One region of the Allobosea sp. NPDC055353 genome, then DNA from elsewhere that is predicted to be linked to it. Evidence: predicted binding sites of a transcription regulator. Region 1 holds the regulator's gene; each other region holds the start of a gene.
What was found. Region 1 encodes LexA, which represses DNA repair genes until DNA is damaged. Its sites were predicted from a motif close to TGTTCNNNNTGTGTTCNG; they were not measured.
Positions count from the first base shown of each region.

Region 1 (7,335 bases):
AGCCCGCCAAACCGGAAGTCCTGCGTGGCGGCACGCCGGAGGAGAATGCGGCAGCGCTCAATGCCGTGCTTGCCGGCGAAAAGACCGGCTTCCGTGATATCGCCGCCTTCAATGCGGCTGCGGCGCTGCTGGTTGCCGGCAAGGCCAAGGATCTGAAGGACGGCTTCGCCCAGGCGACGGCCGCGCTCGATTCCGGCAAGGCCAAGGCGGTGCTCGCCGCGCTCGTCAAAGCCTCGAACGCGTGAGGCCGGCATGACCGATATCCTCGCCAAGATCGAAGTCTATAAGCGCCAGGAGATCGCGGCGGCGAAAGCCGCGGTGTCGCAGGCCGAGATCGAGCGGCTCGCCCGCGCAGCCTCCAAGCCGCGCGGCTTCGCCGATGCACTGGCCGGCAAGCTCGCGCAGGGCACTCCGGCGCTGATCGCCGAGATCAAGAAGGCGAGCCCGTCCAAGGGCCTGATCCGTGCCGATTTCGATCCGCCTTCGCTCGCCCGCGCCTATGCGGCCGGCGGTGCGGCCTGCCTCTCGGTGCTGACCGATGCGCCCTCCTTCCAGGGCCGGCCGGAATTCCTGACAGAGGCACGCGAGGCCGCCGGCCTGCCGGCTTTGCGCAAGGATTTCCTCTACGAGCCCTATCAGGTCTACGAGGCCCGTTCCTGGGGCGCCGACTGCATCCTGATCATCATGGCCGGCGTCGACGACGCCACCGCCAGGGCGCTGAACGAGACCGCACAAGAGCTCGGCATGGATGTCCTCGTTGAGGTCCATGACGATGCCGAGCTCGACCGGGCGCTGAAGCTTGAAAGCCGCCTGCTCGGCATCAACAACCGCGACCTGCGCAGCTTCAATGTTGATATCGCGGTGACCGAGCGCTTGGCGCCGCGCGTGCCGAGTGAGCGGATCGTGATCAGCGAGAGCGGCATCTTCACGCATGAGGACATCGCCCGCCTCAACCGGATCGGCGTCAACAGCTTCCTCGTCGGCGAGAGCCTGATGCGACAGGCCGACGTCACCGCCGCGACGCAGGCGCTGCTCACCGGCAAGGCCGTCGCGGCGTGAGCCGGCTCAGCCATCTCGACGCCCAAGGCCAGGCGCATATGGTCGATGTCGGCGGCAAGGCCGAGACGACCCGCATGGCGATCGCCGAAGGTCAGGTGGTGATGGCGCCGGAGACGATCGCGATCGTCCGCGACGGCAACGCCAAGAAGGGCGACGTGCTTGGCACTGCGCGCCTCGCCGGCATCATGGCGGCGAAGCGCACGCATGAGCTCATCCCACTCTGCCACCCGCTGCTGCTCAGCAAGATCGCCCTCGACCTTGAGATCGACGAGGCCTTGCCGGGGGTGCGGGTGCGTGCCGAGGTCAAGATGAAGGGCCAGACCGGGGTCGAAATGGAGGCGCTCACCGCCGTCTCCATCGCCTGCCTCACCGTCTACGACATGGTCAAGGCCGTCGACCGGGCAATGCGGATCGAGAATATCCGCCTGCTGCATAAATCCGGCGGCCAGTCCGGCGATTACGAGGCTAAGCAGCTCTGATGGCGCTCACCCCGGTCCCCGTCGCGCGCAAGGCGCTGCTCGACAGCATTCCGGGGCCGACGGGAGCGGAAACCCTGCCGCTGGCGCAATGCGCCTGGCGGGTGCTGGCCGGGGAGGTCAAGGCGCTGCGGACACAGCCTCCCTTCGCCAATTCCGCCATGGACGGCTACGCCGTGCGCGGCGACGAGATGGCGGAAGGCGTCTCGCTCACGGTGATCGGCGAATCCGCTGCCGGCCGGGCCTTCGATGGATCGGTCGGGCCGGGACAAGCGGTGCGCATTTTCACGGGCGCGCCGATGCCTGAGGGAGCCGACACCATCCTGATGCAGGAGGATGCGGACGGCGTCGGCAGCCCGGTTATCCGCGTGCGCGTACCACCGGCCAAGGGCAAGTTTCTGCGCGCGGCGGGGCTCGATTTCCACGAAGGCGACGTCCTGCTGCAAGCCGGGCGCGTGCTCGACAGCGCAGCGCTCGGCCTGGCCGCCGCGATGGGGCATCCGACCTTGCCCGTCCGGCGCAAGCCGCGCGTTGCGATCCTTGCGACCGGCGACGAGCTGGTGGCGCCGGGCGAGCCGGTCGGCCGCGACCAGATCATTGCCTCGAACTCGTTCTCGCTCGCCGCGCTGGTCGAGAAGGCCGGGGGCACCGTGCTCGATCTCGGCATCGCCCGCGACGACCACGCCGATCTCGCCGCCAAGATCGCACAGGCGCGCGAGGCCGATGCCGACGTGCTGATCACGCTGGGCGGCGCCTCGGTCGGCGCCCATGACCTCGTGCAGGAAGCCCTGACGCGGGCCGGCATGGCCCTCGGCTTCTGGAAGATCGCGATGCGGCCGGGCAAGCCGATGATGACCGGGCGAATCGGCCGGATGGTCGTGGTCGGCCTGCCGGGCAACCCGGTCTCCTCGATCGTCTGCGGCCATCTCTTCGTATTGCCCTTGATCGAGGCACTGCTCGGCATGGCCGATGCCGATCGCGACCGCAGCATCCCCGCCATTCTCGGCCGCGACATGCCCGGCAATGACGAGCGCGAGGATTATCTGCGCTCGGAGCTCGCGCTGACGCCGGATGGCTGGGTTGCGAATCCCTTCGGCCGGCAGGATTCATCGATGCTCGGCACTTTGGCGCGGGCGCAGGCGCTGACGATCCGGCCGGCACATGCGGCCCCCGCCAAGAGGGGCGATGCCTGCCGGATCCTGCCGCTGCGGTAGCAGCTTGCGGAACACAAGCAGAACGCGTATGGTGTTCGTGCTTTGTTTCGAATCTGCGCATTGAGGGGCTGGCGGCGACCATGCTGACACGCAAGCAACACGAACTCCTGCGCTTCATCCAGGAACGCTTGCGCGAAAGTGGCGTCCCGCCCTCCTTCGACGAGATGAAGGATGCGCTCGACCTGCGCTCGAAATCCGGCATTCACCGCCTGATCATGGCGCTGGAGGAGCGCGGCTTCATCCGCCGCCTGCCGAACCGGGCGCGCGCGCTCGAAGTCATCAAGATGCCGGACGGGCTCGGCGCGCCGCAGGCGCGGCCCCGCTTCAGCCCCGCCATCGTCCAGGGCGGCCTGGGCTCACAGCCCAGCGTGGCCAAGCCGCGTCCTGCCGAGGATGACAGCCGGCATTCCATCGCCATCCCGGTGATGGGCCGCATCGCGGCGGGCACGCCGATCTCGGCGATCCAGAGCCGCAGCCATACCGTTTCGCTGCCGCCGGACATGCTCGGCTCCGGCGAGCATTACGCGCTGGAAGTACGCGGCGATTCGATGGTCGAGGCCGGCATTCTCGACGGCGACACTGTCGTCATCCGCAGGCAGGACACGGCCAATACCGGCGATATCGTCGTCGCGTTGATCGACGACGAGGAAGCGACGCTGAAGCGCCTGCGCAAGCGCGGCTCCTCGATCGCGCTCGAAGCCGCGAACCCGGCCTACGAGACCCGCGTGCTCGGCCCCGATCGGGTCAAGATCCAGGGACGGCTGGTCAACCTGATGCGGCGCTACTGAAGGCGTTCGGTGTCAGCCTCGGCTTCGTTGTCGGCGGCCGGTGCGGGCTGCATGGTGACCGACTGATTGGCGGAGCGCGTGCCTGGCTCCGTCGGGCGCTGCTCGCGCCGGCGGCTCCAGGGCCGCTCGCTGCCGGACTGCTCCGCGATATGGCTGCTCCACCCCGATGCCGTTCGGTAGAGCGAGGTCGCGCCATCGCGCGATAGCGTCATGCGCTCGACCAGCCTCGCCTTGCAGGCGCCGCCCCAGGGAATGGCGGTGACGACGAGGTCGGCGCGCTGGCAATCCTCGATGATGGCGAGCCGCTCGCGCGTATAGGAGACCGTGCGCTTGTCAGCGGTCTGCACGACGCATGCCAGCCGGTCACAGGCGATACCGGCGCGCAATGTCGGATCGTCGGGCGAGCGGCTGTCGCCATCGGCGGCGAGCCATTGCTGCAGGACGAAGCGGCTGGGCTTGCCCGCGATGATGAGGCGGCCGTCAAGGCCGCGCACGGCCAGTCCCGAGCCGTCGCGCTCGATCAGGATCTCCGGCCGGTCCGGCCTGCCGGCGAACGCGACGCCGAAGACCAGCGGCAAGGCCGCAAGCCAGCGCCAGGCCGTGGTCCAGAGTGTCAGCCAGAGCAGTGTCAGCGCGAAGCAGGCGAGCACGCCTGAGCCGAAAGCCGCCACCGTCACGGTGGAATGGTCGATGGTCGCGACCCAATGCGCGACCTTCAGCACGACGTCGGAGGCGAGCCCCATCAAGGCCCAGGCCGGCCAGTCCAATCCGAAGGGATAGGCGAGCACGCCGAACACCGCCGCCGGCATGACGAAGAGCGAGACGAAGGGCAGCGCCATGGCGTTGCCGAGCAGGCCGAAGGGATTGAAGGTCTGGAAATGATAGGCGCCGAAGGGCGCGGTCGCGGCGGTGGCCAGCATGGTGGTGACGAGGATGCCGAGCGCGGCCGTCCAAACGGCTCCGAGCGGCCAGGGCAACACGCGCGGCGGCTCGGTGCGGCTTCGCCCTTCCCAGCGTTCCGCGAAGGCGATCAGCGCCGCGACCGCACCGAAGGACATCTGGAAGCTCGGCCCGAGCAGCGCCTCCGGCTCGCGCAGCAGCACGATCATGGCGGCGAGCGCCAGATTGCGCATGCTGAGCGCGGCGCGGTCGACCAGGATCGCACCGAGCATGACCAGCGTCATGATCAGCGAGCGCTCGGTCGCGACATCGCCCCCGGAAAAGATGCAATAGGCGGTCGCGCCGAGCATCGCCGCCGCCGCCGCGATCTTCTTGACCGGCCAATGCAGGGCGACCGTCTGCGACAGGACCAGCAGCGCCCGGACCAGCCAGAAGATCGTGCCGGCGGCGAGCACCATGTGCAGGCCGGATATCGAGACGATGTGATAGATCCCCGCAGCGCGCAGGTCGTTGTTCGTCGCTTCGGTGATGAGGCCGCGCTTGCCGGTGACGAGCGCGGCGGCGACCGCCCCGCCCTGCCCGCCTCCGACCTCGGCGATGCGCCGTGTCAGCGTGTTGCGCGCACGGTCGATCATCACGTCGATCGCCAGGCGTGTCGGCATCGGTGAGGGCGGCGGCACCAGCGTGATCTTGCCGGAGATGCTCCCGACGGCGCCGATCCCGCGGAAAAAGGCATCGCGGCCGAAATCATAGCCGCCGGCCCGCGCCGGCCCGGGCGGCGGCAGCAGGCGCGCGGTCGCGACGATATGATCGCCCGGCGCCACGGAACCCTGCCGGATGTTGACGCGGACGCGCTTCGGACGCTGGTCAGCCGGCACATTGGCGATCTCCGTCACCAGCAGCACGAGCCGCGCGCCCTTGTCGCGGGCCTCGACGCTCTCGACGAAGCCGGAGAGCTTGCCGATCCGCGGCCGCTCCAGCATCGGCGCCGCGATATCGGCCGTGCGCCAGACCCCGGCGGCGAAGCCGGCGAAGGCAGCGGCCGCGGCGAGGCAGGCCATCGCGGCGAAGCGGCGCAGGCGCAGGATGAAAGCAGCCGTGCCGCTCAGGGCCACGCCAAGGAGCGGCGCCCATAATGCCGGCTCACGATCGGCTGCGAAATAGAGCAGGATGCCGACGCCCATCGCGATGGGCAGCCAGAGGAAGGGGCGCCGCCTTTCGGCCTCGAGCGCGAAGCCTTGCCGGAGCTGAAGCCAAAGCTGCCGAAGCAGGAATCGGAGACTTGCCGCCAGCGAGGCCGGGACATCGAGGCGAGCCGGCAAGGCATCGGCGCGCGCCCCGCGCCGGCCTCGTTCCTGCCCCTGCCCCGGCGGCGCCGGCTGCATCGCCCGCCTCCCCTGCCGGCGCTGCGATTTGACCGCTTAACCTTTCCGGCCAAGCCATGTTACAGGGCGCGCGCCGGTTGTCATGTCTCAACCTGCGCCCTTTCCTGTCTTGCCCCGGACGGCCACGCCGCCCGGCCGGAGTTTCCTCCCATGAGCAACGCCGTCGTCACGCGCTTTGCGCCCTCGCCCACCGGATTCCTGCATATCGGCGGGGCCCGGACCGCGCTGTTCAACTGGCTTTATGCCCGCCGGCAAGGCGGCAAGATGCTGCTGCGCATCGAGGATACCGACCGGGAACGCTCGACCGACGCGGCGATCGCCGCGATCCTCGACGGGCTGGAATGGCTCGGCCTCGATTGGGATGGCCAGACCGTCTACCAGTTCCAGCGCGTGGCGCGGCATCGCGAGGTCGCCGAGCAGATGCTCGCCGCCGGCAAGGCCTATCATTGCTATGCGACCCAGGCCGAGCTCGAGGAGATGCGCGAGAAGGCACGCGCCGAGGGCAAGCCGCTGCGCTATGACGGGCGCTGGCGCGACCGCGATCCGGCGACCGCGCCGGAAGGTGCGAAGCCGGTGATCCGCCTCAAGGCGCCGCAGACCGGCGAGACCGTGGTCAATGACGAGGTCCAGGGCCGCGTCGTCTGGCAGAACGAGAATCTCGACGATCTCGTTCTGCTGCGCTCGGACGGCACGCCGACCTATATGCTCGCCGTCGTCGTCGACGACCACGACATGGGCGTCACCCATATCATCCGCGGCGACGACCACCTGACCAATGCCGCCCGTCAGACCCAGATCTACGACGCACTGGGCTGGGACGTGCCGAGCATGTCGCATATCCCGCTGATCCACGGGTCTGATGGCGCCAAGCTGTCGAAGCGCCATGGCGCGCTCGGCATCGATGCCTATCGCTCTATGGGCTACCTGCCGGCGGCCCTGCGCAACTATCTGGTGCGGCTGGGCTGGAGCCATGGCGACCAGGAGGTCTTTTCCACGCAGGAGATGATCGACGCCTTCAATCTCTCCTCGATCGGCCGTTCGCCGGCGCGCTTCGACTACGCCAAGCTGGAGAACCTCAACGGGCTCTACATGCGCCAGTCCGATGATGCCGACCTGCTCGCGGCACTCAAGGTGATCCTGCCGGAGATCGGACCGGCGCGCGGGCTCGACGCCACGCTGTCGCCGGAGCTGGAGGCAAAATTTCTCGCCGCCATGCCGGGCCTCAAGGAGCGCGCCAAGACGCTGATCGAACTGCTCGACAGCGCCTTCTATCTCTATGCCCAGCGCCCCCTGCAGCTCGACGACAAGGCCAAGGGCCTGCTCGACGAAGCCGCGCGCCAGCGCCTGCCGAAGATCGCGGAAAAGCTTGCCGCCGTCGCCGACTGGGCGCCGGCGCCGCTCGAAGCGGCGGTGCGCGCCTATGTCGAGGAGGCCGGGCTCAAGCTCGGCCAGGCCGCGCAGCCGCTGCGGGCAGCGCTGACCGGCCGGGCAATGTCGCCGGGCCTCTTCGACG
Region 1 covers NZ_JBSHMC010000001.1:2,133,942-2,141,276, reverse strand. Annotated here, with positions in the region: gene trpD (anthranilate phosphoribosyltransferase) at 1-245, shown strand, start outside; gene trpC (indole-3-glycerol phosphate synthase TrpC) at 253-1,059, shown strand; gene moaC (cyclic pyranopterin monophosphate synthase MoaC) at 1,056-1,538, shown strand; gene ACWIEX_RS09835 (molybdopterin molybdotransferase MoeA) at 1,538-2,749, shown strand; gene lexA (transcriptional repressor LexA) at 2,830-3,537, shown strand; gene ACWIEX_RS09825 (ComEC/Rec2 family competence protein) at 3,531-5,822, opposite strand; gene gltX (glutamate--tRNA ligase) at 5,973-7,335, shown strand, end outside.

Region 2 (7,335 bases), 410 kb from region 1:
GCCAGTGGCTGGGCCAGACTGCTCCGGTCTCCTCAGTCTGCGCCGCGACACGGCGGACAGAGCGCTCGGGTACATCGCTGGCAACCGGAGCCATGCGATAGACCGCCCGCTCGCCGACACGATTGGCGAGGATGTCGATAAGGCCGGACACGTCCGCGCTGGTCTCCTCAACTAGGGAGCTGACCGCCTGCTTTCGTTCGAGGGGCTCAGCCAAGGTCGCTGCCAGCGTCATGATCTCGATGCCGAAGCCAGGTTCGATCGCCTCGATCTTCTCACAGAGGAGCCGCGTCAGTCGTTTCACGTCACAAACAGGCTTGGCGAGCCCAACCCGGACTGTCTGCAGTCCACGGTCAACGCGATGGCAGACGAGATCGAGGCGCCGAGCGCCAAGACCGTGCGCCTCGAGGCGATCGCAGAGCTGGGCAACCAATTTGCTGATGTAGCGAGCGATTGTCTCCGGCGCGCCGATCGGTTCGGCGAAAGCCCGGCGGACCTCGATCAGGTCGGGAGGTCGGATGGCGACGATCGGCTCCGCGACCTCCCCGAGCGCCTGGGCCAGTCGGCGAGCGATCGCTGGCCCAAAGCGCAGCGTGAGCGGCGAGCGCGGTTGGGCGATAATGTCGCCGGCAGTCTCGAAGCCTAGAACGCGCAGGTCGTTCGATATCGTGGCGGGCAGTCGCAAGCATTCTAGCGGCAGCGGCAATAGCGGCTGCGCTTCATGCCCGATCGGAGTCACGATCGTTGCCCGAGAGGTGTATCGAGCGAGCGCATGGGCCGTCCCCCAGCTGTCAGCAATCGCAGCCCTGGCCTCGACGCCCGATATCGCCAAGCGTCCAACGATGGCGTCCAGCATGTCGGCTTCTCCGCCATGCAGGTGTTCTGCACCCGTCGTGTCGATGACGATACCATCGGGAGGGTCCGGCGCGACGATCGGGGCGACGCGCTGATGCAGCCAGATTGCCAGCCGCTCAAGCTCCTGTGCGTCTGCGGCGGGATTCGCTTCCTCGACCAGCAGGCCAGGCACGAGCGCCTGCGCTTTCGTGGCCGGCATGCCGACGCGAAGCCCGGCTGTCAGTGCAGCGGCATTCGCCGCCTGCACTACCCTCCTGCTGCCGTCGCGAGCGATGAGGACGAGCGGGACCTCAGGCGGAGGCGCCGCGCCGCCAGCCATCCGCCGAAACCGATCGGTCGACCAGTTCGGGAGGAAGACCGAGACGACCCGTATCATCGCATGCCTCCAACTCAAAATCCGCGCTTTCGCCTGCCCGGGCCCTAATCAATTCAACAAGCCAGCGTGACCGCCCTACCCCCGGCACTGGCAGCGCTGTCGATGGAAGCACCGAAACCCGCCATCGGGTCATCGCCGCCGTGGGTTGACCAAAATCAGAGGCGTCGACCTCGCGTCGCCATCGTCGCAGCGCGATGCCGATAGCACCTGTCCCCTCCGCGGCGAGCTGAAGGCGACGCGACGCTGTCATGGACAAGCGGGCTACCTCGCCGACGACGGAGCCCAGCCCGCCATGGCGCAGGCCCTCTTCCATGCAGGCGAGCACCGTCTTGTCATCGCCGGCCTCGACATAGATCACGCGGTCAGGGATCAACCCCGCCTGCGCCATCGCCGGCGCGAACAGATCGGCTCGGGTGAGGCACCAGAGCACCTTGCCGCGACTCCTCGCGGCAACCCCGGCGCTGAACAATGCCGCCGCTGCACCGTCAATCGCGCCGTTGCCGCCGCCCGCGACCTCATGCAGTGCTCCTAGCGCGAGGCCTCCACCAGGCAAGCGTGAGTCGACCGTCGCGATACCGAACGGCAGCACCGTCCGGCCGCGGGCGCCTCGGCCCTCGATCCGCTCGATCTGGTCGCGGAGCGACTGAAATAACGGCTGTGGCCGCAACGGACTTTACCTGCTAGAACGACACTTGATGTTCCTCTTATGTTCTCAGCGAGGGGCTGAGAGTCAAGCTCGGTGTTTGGCGGGAACACAGCGACGCGACGGGAGGTTGCCGAGAAGCAGCCTCTGCATCCGAGCAGGAGAACCAAATGTCCGAGGATCCAACCGAAATCGTCCAGCAGTCGTACGAGGTGGTCGCTTGGCGAGGGCTCGCGCTAGCCCTTCTGGCGCAGATCCTGGTTCCAGCGCCGGAGAACGAGGAGGAGTGCTCCCAGTTCCTTCACACCGTGCTGGCAGATATTCTCGATCAGACAGTCAACAGCGAGGCAATGCCAGCCGAACTCGAGCGAGGCGCGTTGCGGGCCGAACTGGAAGGTGTGAACGAGCGCCTTCGCGAGGAACTCGCTGAAGCGCGGCTCGATCGACAGAAGCTCCGAAATGAATGGCTGAAATCGGGAGCCAGCTGATCGCCCACCGAGTATCGGCCACCTTCAGGACGCCCACGCACTAGGGAGCAACCGTACGTGCCGCACGACAAGGAGCGTAGAAGCTGGGAACACGCGATCGATCCGTGCGATTAGTCCCAGACCCGCAAACCTGAACAGAGCATTATGTGAAGCGCACCTCAACGCAGCTCGCTGAGTGGTCTCTTCCATCAACGGCCACCCTTGGATCGTCGATCCGCGCCAAGGGAATCGAGCGCGAAATCAGGCGGCGGCTTCCTTGGTCGACGCGGAAGCACCTGACGGTCGAATCTGGCAGAGCGATCCTTCACATGCCGGACACCGGAGCTGCTGAGTTTGAAGCCCTATCTGCGCTCGTAGCGGATATGTTGGCCGATATTACAGAGTTGCCCATCCTCCCCAGCGAGGCCGAGGACATTCTCTCCATCTCATCTCGCGAGCGCCACAAGTGGCTCGACGACGGCCGGCTCCAGAGCGCGGGGACAAAGACGGTCAAGCTGCGTGGCCGGGCCAAGGCGGTCACTTTCCACGTGTTCACCCCAAGTTTCATCGAGCATGTCCTCGATAGCGGCCTGCCGGAAATCTGGCGGGAAGAGGATATCGCGACGACAGCAGAGAATCGGCGCCGAGCGGCAGGAAAGGCAGCTTTGACGCGCGCCGGAAAGCGATCGGCCAAATCCCGTAAGGCTGCGCCCGTTCCCGATGAACAGGAAACCGGCCTCGACGGCTGGGAAGAGTTTGAGGCTGAAGGTCTGCTTAGGTGAGGCACGCCGCCCGGACGGACGGGAGAAGAGCTACTCCATGAATCTGTCCACATGAGCGACATCCTGTCTGTTCAAGGCCTCCAGGCGGCAGAAGCGCGGTCTCTTTCACGCGGCGGCTAAGCTGGCGATTGCAGCTGCCGCACCACCCGAGCCGTGCGGGATTTCTTTAGCCTGAAGCGCCATCTCAACGGCGCCGAGAGCTCCAAGAAGCGCCGCGGCGTTGAAATGACCCATGTGGGCGATCCGGAAGGCCTTGCCGTGATAATCCCCGATCCCGAGGCCGAGCGTCACACCACAGACGTCGCGCGCAAAGGAGGTGATGACGCTTACATCAATGCCAGGCCTTAGCACCGCTGTCACAGACGGCGCTCGCTCAGATCCCTCGGTCACTCCGAAGGTGAGAGCTTGACCGCTCGACCATAGATCGACGGCAGCATGCGTCGCCTTGGCAAGAGCAGCGTGGCGGCGCCAGCTCGCCTCCAGCCCTTCCTCGAAGATCATGTCGAGCGCGGCACGTTGTCCAAAGAGGAGATGCTCCGGTGCAGTGCCGCAATGCTTCATGTAGGCCAGCACGTTCATCCGGCCGCTCCAATCCCAATACCCGGTGCGCAGGTTGGCGCGCTTATGGGCGGCCAGAGCCTTGTCGTTGGCCGCGACGAAGGCGAGGCCGGGCGAGGACATGAGGCCCTTCTGCGAGGCTGAGACGGCGATGTCGATGCGCCAGGCATCCATCTCGAATTCCATGCACCCGAGGGAGGCAATGGCATCGACCATGAACAGAGCGGGGTGACCGGCGGCGTCGATGGCCCTGCGAATGGCTGGGATATCGTTGACGATGCCTGCAGCGGTATCGATCTGCACGACCATCACGGCTTTGATCTTATGCTGCGTGTCAAAACGCAGCCGGGCTTCGACCGCGGCTGGATCGACGGCCCGGCGCCAGCTGCCGGGCAGCATCTCGACATCGACGCCCATAAAGCGGGCCATCTCGCCCCAGCCGATGGCGAAGCGGCCGCTTTCCAGCACCAGAACCCGATCGCCTCGTGACAGAACATTGGTGAAAGCCGCTTCCCAGCCGCCATGGCCGTTGGCGGCGTAGACGAAGGTTTCGCCGTCAGTCCGGAAGACGCGCTTGAGATCGGAGAGAACCGTTTCGGTCAGGCTCACGATACTGTCGGAACTGAGTTCCTCAGCCGGCCGCATCATCGCCTGGAGCACGCGATCGGGAATATTAGTGGGGCCTGGCATCGCGAGCAGCGGCCGACCATTCGCCAGGGACATGCCGAATCCTCAGGGCAGTAAAATCACCACAGCAGAGATCCGCCAAGCGCGTTTCCTGGGCAAGTGCGTGCGCGCATTGCTCGACATCTCGCTCTGCATGACGCGTGTGCCGACTCGCCCGTCCAGTGGTGTCCAAAATCTCTCTATGGTGGTGCGTCCGGGCTGTACCTCCGTTTCACCTCTTCGCTGTCGTCGTAGCTTGCTTCGAAAACCGGCGAAGCGAGAGTGGCGCGAACTTTCAGTGTCCCGGCTCCGCTATTCGTGAATCCATGACGGCTGCCAGCGGGCACGATGACCGACTGGTTGGGCAGCACCGACATCACCTCGTCCTCGATGCGAATCTCGGCCTGCCCCTCAACGACCTCAAGGATTTCCTCGACGGTATGCGAGTGCATCGGCGCGCCAAGGCCTGGTTGGCAAAGTTGCTCAAAAATGCAGAGCTGGTGCGATCCGACGACCGCTGAAATTCGCATCGAGGTAAGCACGCCCTCTCGCCATTTTTCGAGCTCCGAGTTGGGCTGAATCACGCGCATGCGTTCGTTCCTTCCAACGTGTCGCCCGCGCCATGCTGCAATTATCTCGCGCAGGATTTTTGGAGACACGCATGTTCACGCACATCATGATTGGCAGCAACGACCTGGAGCGATCCAAGGGCTTTTACGACGCGACATTCGTCGCCTTGGGAGGCCAGCGCGGTGAGGTCGATGCCAGAGGCAGGCTGATCTACACTCACAGCGGCGGCAGGCTTATGATCACGACGCCAATCGACGGAAATCCGGCCACATTCGCAAACGGGGGCACGATTGGTATCGCTGCGGCTAGCAAAGAACATGTCCAGGCTTGGCACGACGCTGGAACGGCGCATGGCGGAAAGTCGATCGAGACCCCGCCGAGCGAGCGTCCCAATGGTGCCTTCGTCGCATACCTTCGCGACCCTGATGGGAACAAGCTGACGGCGCGCTCCCAACCGACAAAATAAGTGCGGCGGTTGCGCTAAATGATGTCCGTGATCGCTTAGAGCTTGCTGTTGAGATTTCAGGAAACGACCTTCGAGAAATCGGATTCAGGAGGATTGTCGCTCGCCTCGAGCGGCATTGCTGCATCCAATATCCGTGTCGCTAGCGCGACATCCGATTCCTCAACTCGGACAGAGACCACGGACCGACCCCGGGCGTGTTCTCTAGCGTGATGTTCGGCGTCGCTCGCCGGTACGCCGGCGTCGACGAGTGCCCCGAGAACGCCCCCTGCCAACGCGCCAGTCACCGCACCGGAGAGGAACCAGCCTGTCGCAATGATCGGCCCAACGCCCGGAATCGTAAGCGCGCCCAACCCAAGTGCTAGCCCCGTCGCGGCGCCTGCCGCTCCGCCGATGCCAGCGACTGCAGCCGTATTGTCGTCGCCGCCAGCCTGCTGCCCGAGGAGGCCGATCCTCTCCGGCTGGATGCCAGCCTCGGCCAAGCGGACCGCGACATTTCGAGCATCTTCAAACGTCTGGTAGGTTCGGGTAATCGTTCGGACTTGAAGCATTCTGGTCTCCTTATTGCGAAAAGGGCGAGCCCGACAGGAACCGCCCACTCAATTCTCACTGCGACGGTGATTAGTGCTGGCGCCCTGCAACCTGCTCCGACGCGCGCTCGCGATCATTGGCAAAGTTGCTCGATCCGCCACGCTCGCAGCTATGCAATCCGCTGCCGATGGCAGCCTTCGCCTCATGGGCAGGACTGAGTTGCCGATCGGCATTCGACGGCTACTCACCCGTTCACAACCGTGCCGCCGTTCGGGTGCAGCACCTGGCCGGACATGTAGCTGGAATCCTCACACGCCAGGAACAGAAAGCTGGGCGCGACCTCATTCGGCTGCCCGGCCCGCTTCATGCGCGTGCTTTCACCAAAGTGCTTGAGCTTCTCTGGGCTTGCTCCGCCCATGGGGTTGAGAGGCGTCCAGATCGGCCCTGGCGCCACCGCATTTACACGGATCCCCTTCTCGATCAGATTTTCGGAAAGGGCCCGCGTGAATGCGGTGATCGCGCCTTTTGTCGAGCTGTAATCGAGCAACTCGCTGGAACCCTGGTAGCTTGTGACGGACGTGCAGTTGACGATAACGGCGCCACTTTGGAGGTGCGGCCGCGCGGCTTGCGTCATGAAAAACATACCGAAGATGTTTGTCTGGAACGTTCGGCGAAGCTGCTCCTCGGTAATGTCCGTGATGTCCTTATCGGGATGCTGCTCGCCCGCATTGTTTACTAGGATATCGATCTTCCCGAACGCTTCGACGGTCCGCGCGACGGCGTCGGTGCAAAATGCCTTGTCGCCGACATCTCCCGGGATAGCGATCGCTCGGCGCCCCTCGCGCTCGACGATGCCAACGGTCGCTTTGGCATCGTCATGCTCACTCAGATAGACAATGGCGATATCGGCACCTTCGCGGGCATACAGCGCAGCAACAGCGCGACCGATGCCGCTATCCGCCCCGGTGATCAGCGCCACCCTCCCCTTAAGGCGATCGCTCCCGGGATAGCGCGGCTCCCATTCTGGCTTCGGCGTTAGTGCGGACTCGTGGCCCGGCAGACCGTCTTCATGAATCATGGGCTCTGTGGCGGACATGGACAATTCCTGAGGTGAGGCTGCGGCACGCATGTGCCCTCAGCAAATCTGCCCCCAGCGCTTAGTCATCGAACCGCCTGAACCATGACTGGTTCCCAAACTCAAAGCGGGTCGATGGCAGCTTCAGAGCACGGCCCGTTCGTTGAGAACCTATCCGTCGGAAGCGCGTTTCGAACATGCCCGCGGAACGCTGGTGCCATTCGGAGATGTTCACAATGATCAGGTTGATATTGGCCGGCGCGGCGGGATGGATGCTCGCGACCCGACCTAAGTTGCGGGAGCGAGTGGTCGGCTTCGCCCGAGATATCGTTCAGCGTCTCTCAGCGCGCTA
Region 2 covers NZ_JBSHMC010000001.1:2,539,637-2,546,971, forward strand. Annotated here, with positions in the region: gene ACWIEX_RS11700 (Y-family DNA polymerase) at 1-1,228, opposite strand, end outside; gene ACWIEX_RS11705 (ImuA family protein) at 1,143-1,895, opposite strand; gene ACWIEX_RS11710 (hypothetical protein) at 2,042-2,359, shown strand; gene ACWIEX_RS11715 (hypothetical protein) at 2,506-3,120, shown strand; gene ACWIEX_RS11720 (pyridoxal-phosphate-dependent aminotransferase family protein) at 3,226-4,401, opposite strand; gene ACWIEX_RS11725 (cupin domain-containing protein) at 4,545-4,934, opposite strand; gene ACWIEX_RS11730 (VOC family protein) at 5,006-5,380, shown strand; gene ACWIEX_RS11735 (hypothetical protein) at 5,437-5,928, opposite strand; gene ACWIEX_RS11740 (SDR family oxidoreductase) at 6,153-7,004, opposite strand.
Region 2: the regulator LexA is predicted to act here: its motif matches at 1,925-1,942, upstream of ACWIEX_RS11705 (ImuA family protein).

Region 3 (7,335 bases), on a different contig from region 1:
GAGGAAGCTTGAGGCATCGGTCACATGCGCGGTGGACGAAAGCAGGCCATTGAGGAAATCCCGCGCCCTTTCGGCCGCGATCAGCATCTGCTTTTGCGTGAGCGCACCAAGCTGGAGTGCGAAGAACTCGCCGAATATCTCCGCCGCGATCCGGCGATTCATCGAGAGCGAGCGCGGGCTGTAATGGTGGCAGGCGATCAGCCCCCAGAGTGCACCATCGACGATGATCGAGACCGACATCGAGGCCGAGACGCCCATGTTGCGCAGATATTCGCAATGGATCGGCGAGACGCTGCGCAGATGGGCATAGGACAGGTCGAGTGGCTCTCCGGACGCATCGAGCACGGGCGTGATCGGGAAGCGCTCGCCGCTCGCGTCGGAGACGACGCGGATCGGGTTGAGGAGATAGAGCTGCCGCGCCTGCTGGGGGATGTCGCTCGCCGGAAAATGCTGCCCCATGAAGCTTTCGAGGTCCGGGCGTTTGGCTTCGCTCACGACCTTGCCTGAGCCATCGGGCGCGAACTGGTAGATCATCACACGGTCGTACTGGAGCACAGCCCTGAGCAGGCGCGCCGCGTTCTTGATGAGCTGCGCCGGTGTCGTGACGTCCGAGAGCCTGCCGACCAGGGTCCGGGCGAATTCGAGCGGCGAGCTCGGCCCGGCCGAAACGCTTTCCTCGAACTCGATGATGGCGTTGCCCTTGAAGGCATGGATCGAAATGTCGAATTCGCGATCCAGCACGGCCAAGCGACAGCGCGGCATCAACCCCGCGCGCGAGGGCGCGCCCGAACGTGCAAGCGCGTTGCGCATCTCGTGCACGACCGGTCCGCCAAGGACTTCCTCAAGCCTGCGGCCGACGAGCTCGAACTCCTTCAGGCCGAGGAAGGCGCTGGCATTGCTGGAATGGCGCCTGATCGTCACCACCTCGGCATCGCACACGATCATGCAGCCATGGGGCTGGACACTGCCGGGGATATGGATCGGCTCGCGATCACAGTTCGTCAGATCAACGGTCGTCATGCAGGAGAGAGTTCTTCCGAGGTGAAGGCCTGGATGGCATGCAGGAAGACGGCCCTGGCCGCTTGCGCCGCCGCTTGCCACGCCTGCCGGTCGAGCCCCTCCAGTGCGGCCAGCAATGTGCGCCAGCTCTCGAGGGAGCCTGCTTGCGCGGAGAGGTAGCGTGCTCCGCATCCAGATCCAAAACCCAGGGCGGCCACTTCTTTCTCCAGCACGCGAGCCCCCAGGGCAGAGCCTTCGAGAACATAGGCAGTGCCCAGAAACGCAGCCATGTCATTTGACAGATGGAAAGGCTCGGCCGCGGGAAGCGGGAGCGCCAGATCGGCGAGGTCTGCCTCCAGTTCCGGCAGGAGTTGGCGCGGCTGCCAGGACGAAGCCCCCACAACCGTGGCATTCAGCAACGCGGCCTCGACCGGCGCGCGATGGCGGTACGTCCCCTGCAGGAAGCTGGCATACGCGATGCGGTTCGAAAAAACTCCGACGATGGCATCCAGTTCTCGATGAAGCTCGCTCGTCTCGTCGCGCAGGAAACTTCTGATCTCAATCATTGCGTCGGCTTCCAGAATCGTTCCGCATCAGCATTGCTATAACCTGATATCGACGGAAACGGCGCTGTTTTCATTGCGGATTTTCCTGTCGCCCCGGTCCGCCCAGCATTCTTATCCAAGGGATTGGCTTGAAACAGAGCCAAGATCGCCTTAAGAACATATAGTGAACAAAAGGAAGGGTGATGGCACAGCTCTCGGTCCTGGAGAAGCTCGAAATCCTCAGCGACGCTGCGAAATACGACGCCTCCTGCGCGTCGAGCAGCACCACGAAGCGGGATTCGCGTGATGGAAAAGGTCTGGGCTCCACCACGGGCGCCGGCATCTGCCATTCCTATGCGCCCGACGGCCGCTGCATCTCGCTGCTCAAGATCCTGCTCACGAATTTCTGCAACTTCGACTGCGTCTTCTGCATCAACCGCTCGTCGAGCAATGTCCGCCGCGCCCGTTTCTCGGTCGAGGAAGTCGTCGCGCTGACCCTGAATTTCTACCGCCGCAATTATATCGAAGGCCTTTTTCTTTCCTCGGGCATCATCCGCTCGGCCGATTACACGATGGCGGAACTCGTTCGCGTCGCCGAAACGCTGCGCCGGCAACATGGGTTCCGCGGCTATATCCACCTCAAGCTCATCCCCGGCGCGAGCCGCGATCTGATCGAGCGCGCCGGGCTTTTCGCGGACCGGGTATCGATCAATGTCGAATTGCCGAGCGAGGCGGCGCTCGCGCGCTTCGCTCCTGAGAAGCAGGCAGGCGAGATCAAAAGCGCGATGGGGGGCCTCAAGCTGAAGATCGAGGCCGCGCACGAGGAACGGGAGAAGAGCACGAAGGCGCCCGCCTTCTCGCCCGCGGGACAGAGCACGCAGATGATCGTCGGTGCCGATGGCGCGAGCGATTCCGCCATCCTGAAGCGCAGCGCCTGGCTTTATGGAAGCTTCGGCCTGAAGCGCGTCTATTACTCGGCGTTCAGTCCGATTCCGGATGCCTCGCACCAGTTGCCGCTCCAGCCGCCGCCGCTGATGCGCGAGCACCGGCTTTACCAGGCCGATTGGCTGACGCGCTTCTATGGTTTCGAGACGGAGGAAATCCTCGGGCATGGCGAGATGCTCGATCTTGATATCGACCCCAAGCTCGCCTGGGCTTTGCGCGAGCGCGGGCGCTTTCCCGTCGATGTAAACCGCGCCGATCGCGAGACCCTGCTGCGGGTTCCGGGTCTCGGTACGCGCAGTGTCGATCGCATCCTGGCTTCGCGGCGGTTCCGTCGGCTCAGGCTGGAAGATGTCGGTCGATTGACACGCTCACTCGCGACGATCCGGCATTTCATCCTGGCAGAGGGATGGCGCCCCGCCAGTGGGCTTGATGCCCAGAACCTACGGGCCCGGCTGATGCCGAACCCGCGGCAATTGACGCTGTTCCCGTGATTGCGGCCCGGCTGAACGGGCCAGCTGATTTTGCCGGCTGGCGCCGCGAGGCACGCCGTCTGGCGCTTGCCGGCGTCCAGCCCGAGGCCGTCGCCTGGCTGACGAGCCAGGACGATGCCGGATTATTCACGATGGAGAATGCCGCCGCGGTCGAGGGCGGAAGCCCCGCACTGACCGTGTCTCGCCGTTTCATCGAGCTTGCCGAAAACGTCGTCTGTCATCGGGATGCCGGCCGTTTCGTCCTGCTGCACCGCCTGCTGCTGCGTTTGCAGGACGAGCCACGTTTGCTCAACAATGCAGCCGACGCCGATATCGCGCGCGCCGAGGCGATGGCCCGCTCGGTACGACGCGACCTCCACAAGATGACCGCTTTCGTCCGCTTCCGGGCTGTGTCGGGCGCGGGAGAGGACGGCCCCTTCATCGCCTGGTTCGAACCAGAGCATTTCATCCTTGAACGGGTCGCGGGCTTTTTCACAGGACGCTTCGCCGGGATGATCTGGTCGATCATGACACCGCAGGGATCGCTGCACTGGGACGGCTCGGCCCTCCAGTTCGGCCCGGCCGCCAGCAAGACCGATGCGCCGGACAGCGATGCCATGGAAGCCTACTGGCTCACCTACTACGCCAATATCTTCAATCCGGCCCGCCTGAAGCCGCAGGCGATGAAAAGTGAAATGCCGGTGAAATACTGGCGGAACCTACCCGAGGCCGAATTGATTGTGCCTCTGATCGCAAGCGCCGCCCGGCGAGCAGAGGACATGGTGATGCGCGCCCCGACGCAGCCACCCGAACGACATATCAGCCAGCTTCGGCATCGGCCCGAGGCGCCTGCCGATGATCCCGCGATCACGTCCTGGCAAGATGCCGCCGCTGCGGCGCAACGCTGCCGGCGCTGCGAGCTTCATTGCCACGCCACGCAAACGGTCTTCGGAGAAGGCCCGCTGGATGCACCTGTCCTGTTCGTCGGCGAGCAGCCAGGAGACTATGAGGACCTGGCAGGCCGGCCGTTCGTCGGACCGGCAGGGCAGGTTTTCGATCGGGCGATGAGGGAGGCCGGTCTCGATCGGGCGCGCGCCTATGTCACCAATGCGGTGAAGCACTTCAAATTTCAGCTGCGCGGCAAGCGCCGCATCCACGAGAAGCCCAATGTCGGGGAGATCAAGGCGTGCCGCTTCTGGGTCGATCTCGAATTGCAATTCGTGAAACCCCGGCTTGTCGTTGCCCTCGGCGCCAGCGCCCTGAGATCGCTGACGGGGCATGCCGGCTCGTTGGCTAATGTGCGGGATCGTGAGCTGGCGCTTGCAGATGGCTCGCCGCTACTGGCCACAGTCCACCCCTCCTTCCTGCTTCGCCTGCCGGATGAAGAGGCGCGGTCTCGCGAGTACGCCCGCTTCGTCGCCGATCTCGCGCGTGTGCAGCAACGGGTGTTCCGGCACTAAGCCATCTTGGTGAGACCTGAGCCGCTTTGCCGTGGCTCGTGGATACCTTACGACCGACCAACCACTCTGCGTTCTCAGGAAAACGGCCTTGCCCGCCAGCGACGTTAATATCGCCTCGATCCTCTCCGAGATGTTCGACCAGGCGCCAACTTTCATGGCGCTTTTGCAAGGCCCGGAGCATCGCTTCCAGCTGGCGAATCCGAGCTATCTGGAACTGGTCGATGGCCGCAACGTCATTGGAAAGACAGTCGCTGAAGCGCTTCCCGAAGCGGATGCGCAAGGCTTTGTCCGGATTCTCGATGAAGTTTACCAGTCCGGCAAAGCCTACACGGCGTCGGGCGCGCGGTTTGCCATACAGCGGCAGCCCGAAGGTCCAATCTCCGAGCGTTTCCTTGATTTCGTCTACCAACCGCTCATCGATCCGCAGGGCAGCGTGACCGGCATCTTCGTTCAGGGAAGCGACGCTACCGAGCGCAGCCTGGCCGAACGGCGCCTGTCCGATAGCACCGCTCTCTACAAAGGGCTCTTCGACGCGATCGACGAAGGCTTCTGCATCATCGAATTCTTCGACGGGCCGCACGGCCTCGACAGTGACTATATTCATATCGAGGCCAATGCAGCCTACGCCCGGCATGCCGGGATTCCGAATGTCGTCGGGCAGAAGCTTCGCGAAATGGTCGGTGCTGAAGCCGATTCATGGGTGGAGCGCTATGGCGCTGTCCTGCGCACCGGCACGCCCATTCGCTTCCAGCAGGAACTCGTCGCCACCGGCCGCTTCCTGGAGTTGGCTGCCATTCGGATCGAGCCGCCGAGCCGGCGTCAGGTCGCGGTCCTGTTTCAGGACATCACGGCACGCCGGCAGGCCGAGCTCGCTCTCGCCAAGCTGAACGAGACGCTCGAACAGATCGTGGCGGAACGCACGCAGAAGCTGCTCGCCGCTGAAGAGGCCCTGCGCCATAGCCAGAAGATGGAGGCGATCGGCCAATTGACCGGCGGGGTCGCGCATGACTTCAACAACCTGCTGCAGGTGATCTCGGGCAATCTGCAGCTCCTGGCCAAGGATGTCGCCGGGGACGAGAAGGCCGAGCGCCGCATCGCCAATGCCATGACCGGCGTCGCCCGCGGCTCGAAGCTCGCTTCGCAACTGCTCGCCTTCGGCCGGCGGCAGCCGCTGGAGCCGAAGGTCGTCAATCTCGGCCGCCTGGTTCGTGGCATGGATGACATGCTTAGCCGCACTCTCGGCGAGGGCATCGAGATCGAGACGGTTGTGGGTGGTGGGCTCTGGAATTCCCTGATCGACCCGACGCAGGTCGAGAATGCGCTGCTCAATCTGGCGATCAACGCGCGCGATGCCATGAACGGGTCGGGCAAGCTGACGATCGACCTAGCCAATGCCCATCTCGACGATAGCTATGCCGCCAGGCACAACGATGTCGCGGCGGGGCAGTATGTCATGCTTGCAGTCAGCGACACCGGCTCGGGAATGCCGCCCGAGGTGCTGGCTAAGGCCTTTGACCCGTTCTTCTCCACGAAGCCCGAGGGAAAGGGCAGCGGGCTTGGCCTGTCGATGGTCTACGGTTTCGTCAAACAGTCAGGCGGTCACGTCAAGATCTACTCGGAGCTCGATCACGGTACGACGGCGAGGCTTTATCTGCCTCGCTCCTTCCAGAAGGAGGCTGTTGAGACGGCCGTCGACAACAGCCCGATCGCGGGTGGGACCGAAACGATCCTGGTCGTAGAGGACGACGAGCAGGTCCGTGGCACGGTGATCGAGCTTCTGACCGATCTCGGCTATCGCGTTCTGCGGGCCAGCGACGCGACAAGCGCGCTCCATGTCGTCGAAAGCGGCGTCGCCATCGATCTGCTGTTCACCGACGTGGTGATGCCCGGACAGTTGAAGAGCCCCGAGCTTGCCCGGATCGCGCGTGAGCGCCTGCCACATCTCGCCGTGCTGTTCACCTCGGGCTACACGGAAAATTCCATCGTCCATGGCGGCCGCCTGGATGCGGGCGTCGAGCTCCTGTCCAAGCCCTATACGCGGGAAGCCCTGGCTCGAAAGATTCGGCTGGTGCTCGCCACGCAGAAGGCGCGCTCCCCTCGGAAGGCGGAGCAGACATGGACGGAAGACAACGGCTCTGAACCCGTTGCGCCAAAACCTGCCACCGTCCTGATTGTCGAAGACGACGCTCTAATCCGCATGAATACCTGCGATATCCTCGAGGATGCCGGTTTTTCCATCATCGAGGCAGGTAGCGCTGAGGAGGCCATGCCGATCTTGCAGGTTCACCCGATAGATGTCCTCGTCACCGATGTGAAGCTTCCTGGGGCCTCGGGTATCGAACTCGTGCAGATGGCGAGAGAGCACAACAGCTCGCTTTGCGTTGTGTTCGCGACGGGTGACACCTCGGAGATCGACGTCAACGGCGAGGTCGTCGTTTCCAAGCCCTATAGTCCCTCGGCCATCGTCAATGCAATCGCGAGAGCGTGGAGTTCATAGCTTCGCGCCGTAATCGGCACAGCGCTCGGATTGTTCATGCAAGCTCTTCGACCTTGGGCGAAGTCGACACGTCCACTTGCAAGAAGCGAAGGTCCAACAAGTGCCGGCGCGATTTTCCGGGGCCGACAAACTCCATCAAACGTTCCGCAGAGCCTGTCACAGTAACCTATCTATAGCGCCGTCCGTTTCGCCCTCACTTTCGCTCAACAGCAGGAGGGGCTCTGTGAAAGGAGATGCGCTCACTGGTCGAGGCAGCGGTGTAGAGCGCCACCGGGCAAGTGACTTCAGCGACCTTGAGGACGCCTTTCCTGGCGGCGCCATGGTCGCCTCTCAATATGTGTGTTCGCGGCCCCAACAGCAGACTCCGTGAACATCTTCGAGCTTCGAATGTTCCGCCCGCATCTGAGCCGCTTCACCGG
Region 3 covers NZ_JBSHMC010000004.1:203,205-210,539, forward strand. Annotated here, with positions in the region: gene ACWIEX_RS24055 (HWE histidine kinase domain-containing protein) at 1-1,020, opposite strand, end outside; gene ACWIEX_RS24060 (biliverdin-producing heme oxygenase) at 1,017-1,565, opposite strand; gene ACWIEX_RS24065 (putative DNA modification/repair radical SAM protein) at 1,748-2,980, shown strand; gene ACWIEX_RS24070 (UdgX family uracil-DNA binding protein) at 2,977-4,419, shown strand; gene ACWIEX_RS24075 (response regulator) at 4,508-6,916, shown strand; partial or broken gene ACWIEX_RS24080 (non-homologous end joining protein Ku) at 7,140-7,250, opposite strand.
Region 3: the regulator LexA is predicted to act here: its motif matches at 1,718-1,735, upstream of ACWIEX_RS24065 (putative DNA modification/repair radical SAM protein).